DNA from 3 places in the Thalassotalea fusca genome. Region 2 is predicted to be linked to each of the others. Evidence: riboswitches for the same ligand, from Rfam matches in the RefSeq annotation. Region 2 holds a riboswitch; each other region holds the start of a gene.
The links. A riboswitch is a leader RNA that binds a small molecule or an ion and turns the genes downstream of it on or off. The one in region 2 is predicted to bind cyclic di-GMP.

Region 1 (4,279 bases), on a different contig from region 2:
AATTACCAACTGTGAGTCAATTGTACCGTTTAAAATGACTTAATTTCTGCGTCTGATTGGTTGAAGATAAATCGGTTAATTTTACCACATTGCGCCATGTGATTATTCGACGCATAAGGAATCCCTTGTTGTGAAATGTCAGACTCCCAACCCTGACCGTTTTTGACAAAGGCCTTAAGTTCGAACCAGCCATTCGCCGTTCTATCACAATCCATATCCACATCTAGCATCCAGTAATGTGCGCCCCAAACATTGAGGGGTTCTTCACCATAACCATCAACGGCAACCGTTTTCTTCTCTCCCCAATTTATCGGCCACAAATCGATAGTCCAGTCTAGCGGTGTTCCTTCAGCGGCACTCGATTGGTTTATTTGAGCTCCATACCAGTCAAGGTAACTGTCTCCTACTTTCCACGGTGATGTTGTCGCATTTTTAAGGTTGCGATGCTTAATGGGGATTGCACACAAAAAGTTAGTGATAGTGCACTCTAGGCCCATATGCTGACGAGCATAGTCATGGTCAATACCACCACGCACGAACATATCTTGCCCACTTTGGGTATTGGCCGAAATAAATACCACTGTCCGTTGCCAACCGTCACTAGGTGGAACAATTTGACTAGTTTTAGCACCTTGATGAATCGCCAATGCCTGCCAAGCAGCTAAATTAGTATCAATTGTTCCGTTAGCGCTCACTTCAACCGTATCTCCTGAACATGAATTGCCATCTTCACTGAGTTGTCCGTTAAGCACATTACAATAAATCCCCGGTGCCATGTCCGTTACAAGCGAAACAGACATAGTACTATCCTCTTTATTTATAGCGACAAAACCAGCACTACCTCGCCCAAATGCAATTTGGTTATTACCATTGTCCCACCAATTGGTCACTGTCCAGTTATCTGCGGTATTATTTCTAAAATCAACTGCGCCAGCGATATACTGCCATCGATGTTCACACTGCCAATCTTGCGCAAAACACATGAGTTGACCATTGTTATGGACGGGTACATCAGGCGCACCAGCATCAGTATCGTTATGAAATGCAAAACTCGACATTACCTTCGGATAGCCATACGGATAAGCTAACATGAACACATTCGCTAATTCGTATAAACGACCATCTTCAAAGGTCACTACGTTACCAGCACCGCCATGCCCTCGCTGATTATCGTGATTATCAACAAACACCACCGCATTGTAGCTAGGCATAAACCCCCAGCTTTCGCCGAATGTTTTCAACCAAGCGAGCTTCCCTTGTTTGAACGTTTCCCCTAACTTGGTTGAGTACTTAAACTCGGTAACTAAACCCGTACTAAGGTATTCACTGGCACTTATCGCTTCTCCTCCTTGGTCGATCACTTCCTGAAAGACCAAAGGTGTTCCATTGACTTTTGCCAGCACAGCTTGGATATCTTCAACTGCCATGTGTTTTGAGGCATCTAAACGAAAACCCGCGACACCAATGGACAATAAATCGTTCAGGTAACCTGCTAGTGTATCCTGTACATAAAATGAGCTAGTGTTTAAGTCTGCCAAACCAACTAATTCGCAGTTTTGCACTTGCCAGCGGTCGCCATAATTATTGATTGCACAAGTGTCATGAAAATCCCATGGGCTGTAGTCTGGAAATGATTTTTGACCATACGAACTTCCCGATACCCCCGTTCCACTTCCCGCAGCCATATGATTAATAACAGCGTCTACGTATATGTCTACGCCAACGCCTTTACAGCGAGTGACCATGTCAACAAATTCCGCTCGCGTACCGCCTCGACTGGTTAGTTGATAACTAACAGGCTGATACCTTGTCCACCATGCATCACCTTGAATATGTTCATTAGGTGGTGATACCTGAACCGCTGCAAATCCATTTGGCCCAAGATTACTTTCACATTCTTTTGCAACATCAGACCATTGCCACTCAAACAGATGGACAAATGTAGTCGGTTGCGAAGCCGCCTGCACTTGAATGCTTCCGACCGTGACCAGTAAAGCGCCTACCAGAGGGCTCAGTATTGTTGTTTTTTTCATATAATTCCCGCTTAGTTATTGTTGTTAAATTATTGTTACCCCTCATATCATCGAACAAAAAAACAACAATTCCAGCACTGAATAGTGTGAATACGTATGTAGCCGCACACAGTTGACTATGAAATGGGATAGAGTGAAATTGGAGGAGTCAATTTCTCAGTTGACGTAGCAAGCTGGCTCTAATGCATATACATATATCTATCGACTTGCCAAAAACTTCTCAAAATTTTCAGTAATTACAAACACAAAAACAGTTTTTAGTTTACAAGTTTTGTACTTTACGTTACGCTGACAAAAATTTGTAAAAGGCAAGTATGGCGAAATCCATATACGCAAAGCTTCCGACCTAAGGTGAAAACTATGGTAGCGGGGTTGCTGAAAAATTGAACTCACCAAGTTTTCTTGCCTTATTAATCAACTACATCACATTAGTTACTACTGCTGAATATAGCTATTGGATGTTTGAATTGAGACAAGGAAATTGCACATGAAAACGGGTTCATTTCGATTAGTTACTAGCGCGATAGTATTAAGCACTCTGTTCGCGACACAAGCAAATGCCAGCTTAGTAACCTCTTCAAAACACGAGCAAAACTCCGACGAACGTTTGAGCTATTACCTTTCGGGTATGGAAAACAACAATATTTTAGCCGCTGAAAATTCAGTGCTAAATATCCCTATCGATCTAAACCACCAATTTAACAGTAATTACGTTGTCTACAGCGACAATGACACGATTTCAGGACAAGTAAAAAACAATGTCCTTACGCTAAACATTGAAGAAGTGTCGAAAGATACGACAGTAAGTGTTTCACTCGTTAGTGACGATGAGTCGCGTAAAACTGCGTTTAGTCTTGTTGTCAATGTTTTGGACCAACCGACCTTTGCAATGCCTAACTATGCAATTGCGCTTAACGAAGATGCTGAACTTTCTTCTGCTTTATCGGGCGCGTCTATATTAAATATCGACAACGGCGGTATTTACTCCAACGGCAGTATCGATGAATTTTCGCCGTTTTCGCAAAAATCTTCGAGTTCATATGCAACGGCAAGTAGATCAAATGGAAAGGATAATGCCAGTGGTTACATTGCTTATGCCGGTTCAAAGATGCCCGCTTTAACACCAGATATGTTTAGCATTGAAATGTACTTACCATCATCCAATGGTGATATGAGTAATAATCAACTCAACGATCCAAAAGAAGCGATCATTGCGGCATTCAAAAAAGTAGCTGCACAACACCAAAGAAACAACGCGCCAACTATTACTGTTGCTGGAAGCCCACCTCCACAGGGTGCAGAAGAAGGCAATGACAATACGAATGGTTCGGATGAACAAAACAATGAACAAGTAGCACAGCAAGAAAATACTTCGCCAAACACCCATAATGCAGGTGACCCAGAAGGTACTGAGCCAAACTCTCCTACAGGTGATGATAACGAAGAGTTCACCGCTAATAACGACGGTGATTCAGAAAATGAAGGTGAAAACTCGCCGTTTGTAACACCAACCCCGGCTAATGAGAATGCAGAACTTATCGTCGCACAAACAACGGTAACTGAAATCCCAGAGCCTGCTACCTCTGCAATATTTGCTCTTGCACTTGCGGGGCTGGTTACTCGACAAAAATTAAAAAAACAGTCTATTTAGTATTTCTCTCTACTTCCATCGAAAGATGATTTTAAACAGGAGTTATTAACTCCTGTTTTTTTTCATTTAGAAGTATAAAGGTTTTGTTTTCCTCCCTTTTTTGCGCAGTCGGAAACAAAATGTAATACATTCCCCGTAGCATATTTTCATCTGGCGCTTTATGCTTTGCAGATTGAACTGATTCGCCTTTCTTACCATTCTTTGTGAAGCATGGCATAAGAGCCGATGATTTAACGGAATAATGTCAGATAGAGGACAAAATGGATAATAACAATCAAACGTCTCTGGCGATCAGCCTTTGCGCCTTACTTTTTGCCAGCCCTGGCATCGCGAAGAAAACTGATACGCAAAACTTAACTTTTAACAAATCCACGTTGAAAGCCGACGTTGCATTAAGTGGACACACAATGTGGTTACATAACGATAATGCAGCTAAGCACTTGCTTATTGCCGATAAAACCTTTGCGAGTAGGCAATTTATACTATTTAAAAATATCGATAACGCTGATATCCAATCAACAACCGTAGAAATGCCAAATGAGGCCATTGCCTATAGCGCAGGTACGCTAGCCGGTCACGATACTGAAGTGCTTTT
Region 2 (4,279 bases):
TTAACAAAACAGGGAGTACATTATGAGGTTTGTTCAGTTCGTTTACTTCATCATAGCGTTTAACATGTCATCTTGGCCTTGCAGTGCTTACCAAGATAAACACGTTGAATTCTTGAATGATAATCACCACAAAAGTAGTAATCTGCCATTTTCTCAAGCTGTGAGAGTAGGGGAACTTGTTTTCTTGTCTGGAGAAATTGGTGTGGATAAGACTACAGGGAAATTGGTCACGGGTGGTATTCGAGCGGAAGCAAAGCAAACGATGAATAACATTAAATCAACACTCGCCGCGCACGGTATGTCAATGGGATATCTGGTAAAGTGCACCGTTATGCTTGCAGATATTAGCGAGTGGCAGGCGTTTAATGAAGTTTATATTAGTTATTTTGAACAACCTTACCCCGCGAGAAGTGCGTTTGGTGCGAATGGGTTAGCGCTAGGTGCTAAAGTTGAAGTGGAGTGTATTGCGAGTTCGGCGTAATCGAACTCGCCCAGTTGAACTTTACTAAAATTAAACGCAGTATTTTAATTTCAAGAAGCTCAATAAATGATTAATTGCCGTCTATTCATCAACGACCATCTGAAAGCCGCCGAAAATCATACGACTACCATCAAACGGCATAGGAACATCAGTGAGTCTAGGATCCTCCATCACTTTCTGCATACCAGCATCACGAATGTCACGACTAGGCCAGACTATCCAAGAAAACACAACAGTCTCATCATCTTTGCATTTTACGGCCATAGGAAACGAAGTGACTTTACCTTCGGGGACATCTTCGCCCCAGCATTCTATTAATCTTAATGCGCCATGATCCTTAAACACTTGCGCTGAATCTTTTGCATGTTGAATGTATTCAGATTTATTGGCTGTTGGCACTGCAAGTACAAATCCTTCTATAAATTCCATATATTTCCCCTTGTGTTTAAGTTCATTTAATCATAGCCCAAAACCAAAACGAGTGTAATTGAGGTAAGTTTGGTAATAACTCTTCTTAAAGCTCGATAAACTTTCTAATTGCTGATTCTCTTGCCATTGCATCTTCAAACCCGAGCTTAATGAGCTGTTTACAATAGTTTTTTTCAAATAGTAGGTAGCTAATAATACTACTTTCGGAATCGTTTGTTATTCCGAAAGTACGAAGTAAGACTTTAATCGGTATGGGAAGGTCATTAAAGTATTCTACCGCCATTGCATTGAAATCATGGCTAGGGTTAATCAAGAATGAATCTATCCTTTTGAGCCCTTCATGGCTTTTCTTATAATCGGTAGGCAGCTGCTCTAACGTTTGGTTAATGCGATGCATCCGTTCTAAATCACTTTGTAAAGTATCAGAAAATATACCATCAAGTAAGTGACCAGCTACTGTTGAAGCCGTCGGAGGGTGAGGGTTGTTTTCTCGCGCATGTAATGGCTCTTTTGGTTGTTCGACACCCACGATGAATAGCTTTCTACCACCAAGATGAATAGCCGGACTTAATGGCGACAGCTGGTGGATAGAACCATCACCTAAATGTTCCCGTTGGATTTTTACGGAAGGAAACACGAGCGGAATAGCTGCCGATGCTAACAGGTGTTCATTTGTCAGTTGGCTAGGCTGGCCGCGTCTTTTTGCGCGAAACCACGGAGAGATCGAGCTTTTGGACTGATAAAAGCTAATGGAATTCCCGCTACTATAACTTGATGCGGTAACTGAAACAGCGTCTAAATAGCCTTTAATAATATTGTTGTCAATTCGATTGTAATCTATGACGTCATTAAGTAGTCGTCGTAATGGCTCGTTGTTTAGGAGACTTCTCGATTTTCTATTCGCGTAATCTGCCTGAAAACTTGCCAACATACCACGGCCAATGTGACCGAAAACTCGCATAGTGTCGCTATGATATACATGATGGGTTTTAAGGTTTTTCCACACCCACTCTAGCTTTTTAACGCCTAAATGAAAACACGATGCATAACATGCCAAGGCAGTACTATTGATGGCACCAGCCGATGTACCGCAGATGATAGGAAACGGTGTAGCATGATGGCGAGGCATAAATTTAGCTATCGCCGATAATACCCCAACTTGATAAGCGGCACGTGCGCCCCCTCCAGTAAGTACTAGTGCATTGCTTGCATGAGTGTTATTACGTTTTCTTGTCATTCACTGGTGGGTTTTTATTAGATTTTATACTTAGTTACATTGTAATCAAAAAATGTAAGTTTCACTACTTGTGATTTTGTGGCAAAAAAAAACCAGCATAAATGCTGGTTTTTTAAAGACAGAAGAATTATTAACTTGTAAAACATTAATATTAACGTCTACCTGTTAATAATGTTTAGCTACTCACGCGTGCGTTGGCAGCTTCTATCAAAGGTTGCGATCCAGACTGGATTAGCGCAAGATTTTCTGAAACTACTTTCTTAGGTAATTTACCTATGATTAAAGTACCCGTTTCGTTTGAACCTCTTGCTGATGCAAACTCCAGTAAGTTCTGCCCATTACATTGAATACTCTTAAAAATCTTACGAATTTTCAGTTTATTCGTTTTCAAAAATGTACGCATACGTTTTTTATCGTCGGCAGCTACATATTCACATACGCTTTGCGCAATGTTACTTGCTTCTGCTTTCGGTGTATAAACGGATGACGTCAATGTCAAAACTGTAAGGGTAGATGCTAATAATAATTTTTTCATTTTAATAACCTTAAATCTTAAATTAGTTAAAAAAAGAAAAAACCACAGGACGTACCTATTAACTCGGTAACTCCGCTGTCATAGTCCAACATAATATGTTTAAACCTTAGACCGGTGGTTTTGCGTCGTACGTTTTCGCGTACTTTGCCTTTTCTTTGTCGAACTCTAGTATGCGAAATTACCATGTTAAATGCAAGGGTATGGACATTTTATCTATTTTCTATGAAGGCAGGTTATTTTATTTTACTTAAATATCAACAGAGTATGGTAGGTGGGTAAAATATTAAATTGCAGAAATTAGCGAGGAATTGTTGTTAACTTATCAATATTAACTAACTGATTTGTCAATACTTTGTAATTTTAACTGATTTCTGTCATTAGCATTTTTGCTAATGACAGAAGATTATTCACTAAAATTGCATTTCTGGTACAACATCAGGCACAACAAGCTCACCTTCAGTAAGCTTAACTATTTCTTCCACTGAAACGCCAGGAGCACGCTCTAGTAAATGGAATTTACCGTCTTTAATTTCGATAAAGGCTAGGTCAGTCAGTACTTTCTTAATACAACCTTTTCCTGTAAGTGGTAAAGTACAATTGCTGAGCAACTTTGATTCGCCATGTTTAGACGCATGCGTCATTGTCACAATAATATTGTCTGCACCAGCAACTAGGTCCATGGCGCCGCCCATACCTTTGATAAGCTTTCCCGGAATCATATAGGAAGCGATATTACCATGAACGTCTACTTCAAAAGCACCAAGTACTGTTAAGTCGACGTGTCCGCCTCTGATCATGGCAAATGATTCCGCGGAATCAAAAATAGAAGCGCCTGTGGCCATAGTAACTGTTTGTTTACCAGCGTTAATAAGATCTGCGTCTATGGTCTCTTCTGTTGGGAATTCTCCCATACCTAATAGGCCATTTTCAGACTGCAGCATAACTTCCATACCTTGTGGCACATAGTTAGCTACTAACGTCGGAATGCCAATGCCTAAGTTGACGTAATATCCGTCTTGTAGCTCTTGTGCTACACGCTGCGCAAGTTGTTCTCTTGATAAAGCCATTGGTAACCTCCTTACGAACGAATTGTTCTTTGTTCTATGCGTTTTTCGAAAGTGCCTTGGATAAGACGATCAACGTAAATACCTGGCGTATGAATTTGATCAGGATCTAGTTCTCCTGGTTCAACGATTTCTTCTACTTCAACTACCGTAATTTTACCAGCAGTGGCAGCCATCGGATTGAAGTTACGTGCGGTTTTACGATAAACGAGGTTACCAAAACGGTCGGCTTTCCACGCTTTTACAATAGCAAAATCGCCAGTAATTGATGGTTCTAGAATATATTTACGACCGTCAAACTCACGTTCTTCTTTGCCTTCGGCAACTAAAGTTCCGTATCCCGTTGCTGTAAAGAATGCTGGAATACCTGCACCACCAGCGCGCATTTTTTCGGCCAGTGTGCCTTGAGGTGTTAATTCAACTTCCAATTCACCGCTCATCATTTGACGCTCAAATTCAGCGTTTTCACCGACATAAGAAGCAATGATCTTTTTGATTTGACGATCAGGCAGTAAAATACCCAATCCAAAATC
Region 3 (4,279 bases), on a different contig from region 2:
CGGTACACCATGCAACGGTCTTGATTGACTTATTAGATGGTGGCGCTATGTGTAAACACTCTCTTGCAAGTACTGAGTCGATTTTGGTTTTAAGTTCATCGCCTGTCAGCGCTTTAGCGAAACTTCCTTGCAAAGACACACAGAGCTCATTACCTATTTCCAGTGGGTTAATATCACCAATGTTTAATCGTCTTGCCAATTGTACATTGTTGCCAAGTTCTTCATGTATATCTAAAGGCAAATGATAAGCAAACAAGCTGATGCCGTTATCAATCAACGCTTTTATACGTTGATACTTCATGCCACGAATAACATATGATTCGTTTTTCCAAAAATAACCATGATGTACGACCAAAGCATCAGCCTCGCGCGCAATTGCGGCTTCTATAAGTGATTGCGTTGCCGTTACCCCTGTTACTACTTTATTGATCGTGCCTTTGCCTTCTATTTGAAGACCATTGGGACAAAAGTCTTTGATCCTGTTTGGTGAAAGTAACGCATTTAATTCACGTTCAAAAACGGATAATTTCATGATATTTCCTGTAATGATTCTCATGTATGCTCGGTTTTCAGTAAGACTATGCTCCGGCGACACATGAGTGATAATTTATTTATTTTTATTAGAGCGTGTTGACCTTTGCTGTTCATTTTTGCAGCTGACAGTTTGGCATTTAGACTAGGCAGAGCCTTCGTCGTGTAGTTATTCTCCTCCAGTAAGGCGATAACACAGTATAAATGCCAAACGGGCGCTGCCCGAAGGGTTCAATTGAGCGCGCTTTGCTCATTGTTGCTCGATTTTTACGTAGAACAACTATGCTACAAACCGAGCGCCGCGATCAAAGCACGCTCAAGTTGAACAAAAATTTGTACCTCAAAGATCAACACGCTCTAGTAGCAAATGAGTTTAATAATTTCTAATTTGCTGTGAAGATGGCTCAAGGAAGATTTATATGCATGGATACAACCAACAAGGTCAGTATTGGGATTTGCTGTATAGTTATATGGTATTAGCTGAACATGGTAAGATGCGTAAGGCGGCTGGCGCCTTGAGTGTCAGTACGTCAACGTTAAGCAGGCGTATGGAGAAGCTTGAACTAGTATTGAACATTTCACTTTTTAGAAGACACCCCGATGGTATTGTTCTGACAGAGGAAGGTCGACAACTCGCTGAGCATTGTAAAACGTTAGATAGTAATCTAACGGATATTATCCAATCAATTCGACATTACAATTCAAGTTCACCCAAGATTATTCGTTGCTCTATTGTTGCTGATATCGCAAGGTTTATTGTGCTGCCTCATTTACAAGAATTTTATCGAGACAACGCTAATGTGATGATCGAAATTGATACTGCGATGCAACTCGTGGATTTGGTCAGTGAAGATTGGGATTTGGCGATTCGTTTTTCCCGCCCTGAAAAAGGCGCCTTGGTAGTCAAACGACTAGCGTCGACAAGAATTAGTCTTTACCGGCACAAAGATATGGAAATTGATTTACAGGTGCCCATCCCTTTCATTGGCTGGCACATAAGAGATGCCGACTTTCTCCCCAACAAATTGATTCAAAATGTAGGTAATTGGCACGAAGCTCTAAGGGTTTCAGATTTTTCTGAAGCCTTAGCAGCAATGCAGGCAGGAATTGGCACTGGGTTTATGCCGGATTATGTCGCACGTCAACTCAATGAGTATGTTCCTGTAGCGTTACCCAATACTAATCAGCTAGTCAATATCTGGCTGGTTGTACGTGAGGCTTCTTCACGTCAGCCTCACGTTAGGAAGTTTATGCAATTTATCGACGATATATTGCATCAACACAATGGGTTGAATTTGAACTAACCACGCGAACATGAGTTGTGTTGGTTAAATAGCGCGATTGGTAATCGCGCAACTTTCCCATTTTAAGCGATGAAAATTTCTTCAACGGCGTACGTAAGATCTGCTGGCAGCTCATATTGACAGGCAACGATGTTGCTTTGTATTTGCTCCAATGATGAGACGCCAATCGCAATGTTGCTTACAATATTTCGCGATATCAGCCACGACAACGCCAAAGTGGCCATTGGTACGTCTGCTTCCATACTCAACACTTGTAACTGCTTGGCCTTTTCGAGGTTGGCCGTATTATGATATTTATCTCGCATTTGTTGACTGTAATTGCCTATGAGTGAAGAGGAGGGAATCTGGTTTGTTAAGTTTTTTCCTGCGAGAATGCCCGACGCCAATGGGCTCCAACACATTAACCCTAACCCCTTGGATTCAACAAGCGGTGACAGGTGTTTTTCGACGTAGGCACGCTCTAAAAGTGAATATTCTGCCTGCTCCAAAATTGGCGGTTCGTAGCCCATGCGCTCACAAATATCGTAGGCTGCTATGAGTTGCTCAGCCGTCCATGCACTTGTACCCCAATAAAGAATCTTGCCTTCTCGAATCAAGTCATTGAATGTTCTAATCGTTTCTTGCAGAGGTGTATTGTTGTCATAGCGGTGACAAAGAAAAATATCGATGTAGTTAGTTTGTAATTGTTTCAAGCTATTTGTGACTGACGCTCGTATGTGTTTCCGCGATAGTCCACGATCATTTACGTTGTCGCTCATAGGCCAGTAGCACTTGGTACAGATAACCAGATTGTCGCGGTTTAGCTGGCTAAACACTTTACCCATAGCGGCTTCGGCCGGACCATAGACATCGGCAGTATCGAATGTGGTGACACCATTGTCGACAGCGTATCGAATAATGCTATCGGTTTCTTTTTCATTCAATCGAATGCCAAAGTTTTTCCACCCTCCAACTGATAAGATACTCGTGTATAGACCTGAATGACCAAACTTCCTGTATTTCATAATAAATCCTAATTGAACTGTGGCAACAACAGCCGTCATGTAATGTGGAAACAGTATGAGTGGATAAATAAGCAGGCGCAACGCTCAAGATTGAAACAGCTGTTGCATGATTAGTGTAACGGCAATAGAAAAGTACTATTGCATAGCTAATTGACTATTGGTAGACAAAAAGAATTAATAGATAGGATCTATGAAAAAAAGAGAAGGCACGCAAAGATTACCGTGGGAAATTAGTCAGCAGTATGACCAAGTATAGATAAGCCCCCACTATATCTAAATTCGGTAGTTCCGCTGTCGTAGGTTTCCCCTTAGACCGGTAACTTTGCGTCACTAGTTTTCACTAGTTTTGCCCTTTTCGAGCTTTAGCGGCTCTGATAATCATTATAGGTATAAATATCTTAATGTAAACCTTTTTTGTATTTGCTTGATTAATTTCAGTATTATGCATAGCCTAGTGGTCGAATTTATTTGTCGTTCATCGTTATGGAGTGGCCGTGCTGTCTGAAAATCACGATTCATTTAATCGGATGATTAGCCGCAAACTAATCCAGTGTGTTTTGATTGCTCATTTAGTCTATGCAGCAGCGTCACAAGCTAATATTGTCGAAGACATTAGCCATAATACTGCGCATGTTGATAAATATTACACGATGAACAAAGAAATGCTGCCCTACGATGGTGTAGTTGAACTAGCGACTGCTGTAATTGCTAACCGACAGTATTATGACAAGAACACGATCGCCAAAATGTTTATCTTGTTGGCCGATACCGCTATCAACAAAGGTGCGTTAGCCAAAGCCATGCAATTTGCGCAAGACGGCTTAACGATTGAAGATATTTCGCCTGAACTTGTACTAAATCTAAAGTTAAAAATAGTTCAAGGGCATTACGCTCAAGGTAAATTTCATCAAGCAAAGCAACTATCGATAGAAGCGGTGGCGCTTTCCAGAGAGCTAGATAGTGCACTTTATCGTCTACTTGCCCTTAGTTATCGAGCTATGACTAACGCATTGGTTGGCGAGCATGCGTTAGCTTTTGCCGACTTGCAAGAAGTGGACGACTTATTAAAGGCACATCAAGAATTTTCGGAACACATTGAAGTTATCGAAATTTTAGCATTGTCTCGATTTTATTTAGAGGACTTCGACTCAGCGATCACTTTGTACAATCGCGTGCTCAAGTTGCGCTATGACCTCAATATGAAGCAAAACGTCGAAAAAACTTATTATAGTCTGGCAACTACGTACCTTATGTCGGACCGACTTGAGGATGCATATAACGGCTATTGGGAAGCAAAAAAATACGCAGAACTTGCTGATGCACCCATTCGGCTTGCCTACGCACACTTAGGACTAGGACAGGTGCTGCACCGCATGAACAATTATCAAGAAGCACAACAGGAACTTGTGCAGGCGGAAGCTTTGTTCTCGGTTGAAAACT

Region 1: another riboswitch for cyclic di-GMP. It lies ahead of ACSLUK_RS10300 (PEP-CTERM sorting domain-containing protein); the one in region 2 lies ahead of ACSLUK_RS17590 (DUF3718 domain-containing protein).
Region 3: another riboswitch for cyclic di-GMP. It lies ahead of ACSLUK_RS03585 (aldo/keto reductase); the one in region 2 lies ahead of ACSLUK_RS17590 (DUF3718 domain-containing protein).

The regions. Positions count from the first base shown of each region.
Region 1 is NZ_JBQRUN010000007.1:28,123-32,401, reverse strand. Features, by position in the region: gene ACSLUK_RS10305 (alpha-amylase) at 30-2,033, opposite strand; cyclic di-GMP riboswitch class I at 2,331-2,413, shown strand; gene ACSLUK_RS10300 (PEP-CTERM sorting domain-containing protein) at 2,521-3,684, shown strand; gene ACSLUK_RS10295 (FG-GAP repeat domain-containing protein) at 3,945-4,279, shown strand, end outside.
Region 2 is NZ_JBQRUN010000020.1:40,290-44,568, forward strand. Features, by position in the region: gene ACSLUK_RS17575 (RidA family protein) at 23-481, shown strand; gene ACSLUK_RS17580 (DUF1428 domain-containing protein) at 563-910, opposite strand; gene ACSLUK_RS17585 (patatin-like phospholipase family protein) at 996-2,147, opposite strand; gene ACSLUK_RS17590 (DUF3718 domain-containing protein) at 2,323-2,682, opposite strand; cyclic di-GMP riboswitch class I at 2,745-2,841, opposite strand; gene ACSLUK_RS17595 (3-oxoacid CoA-transferase subunit B) at 3,093-3,749, opposite strand; gene ACSLUK_RS17600 (CoA transferase subunit A) at 3,761-4,279, opposite strand, start outside.
Region 3 is NZ_JBQRUN010000002.1:287,572-291,850, reverse strand. Features, by position in the region: gene ACSLUK_RS03595 (Nif3-like dinuclear metal center hexameric protein) at 1-532, opposite strand, end outside; gene ACSLUK_RS03590 (LysR family transcriptional regulator) at 951-1,835, shown strand; gene ACSLUK_RS03585 (aldo/keto reductase) at 1,898-2,839, opposite strand; cyclic di-GMP riboswitch class I at 3,118-3,200, opposite strand; gene ACSLUK_RS03580 (tetratricopeptide repeat protein) at 3,334-4,279, shown strand, end outside.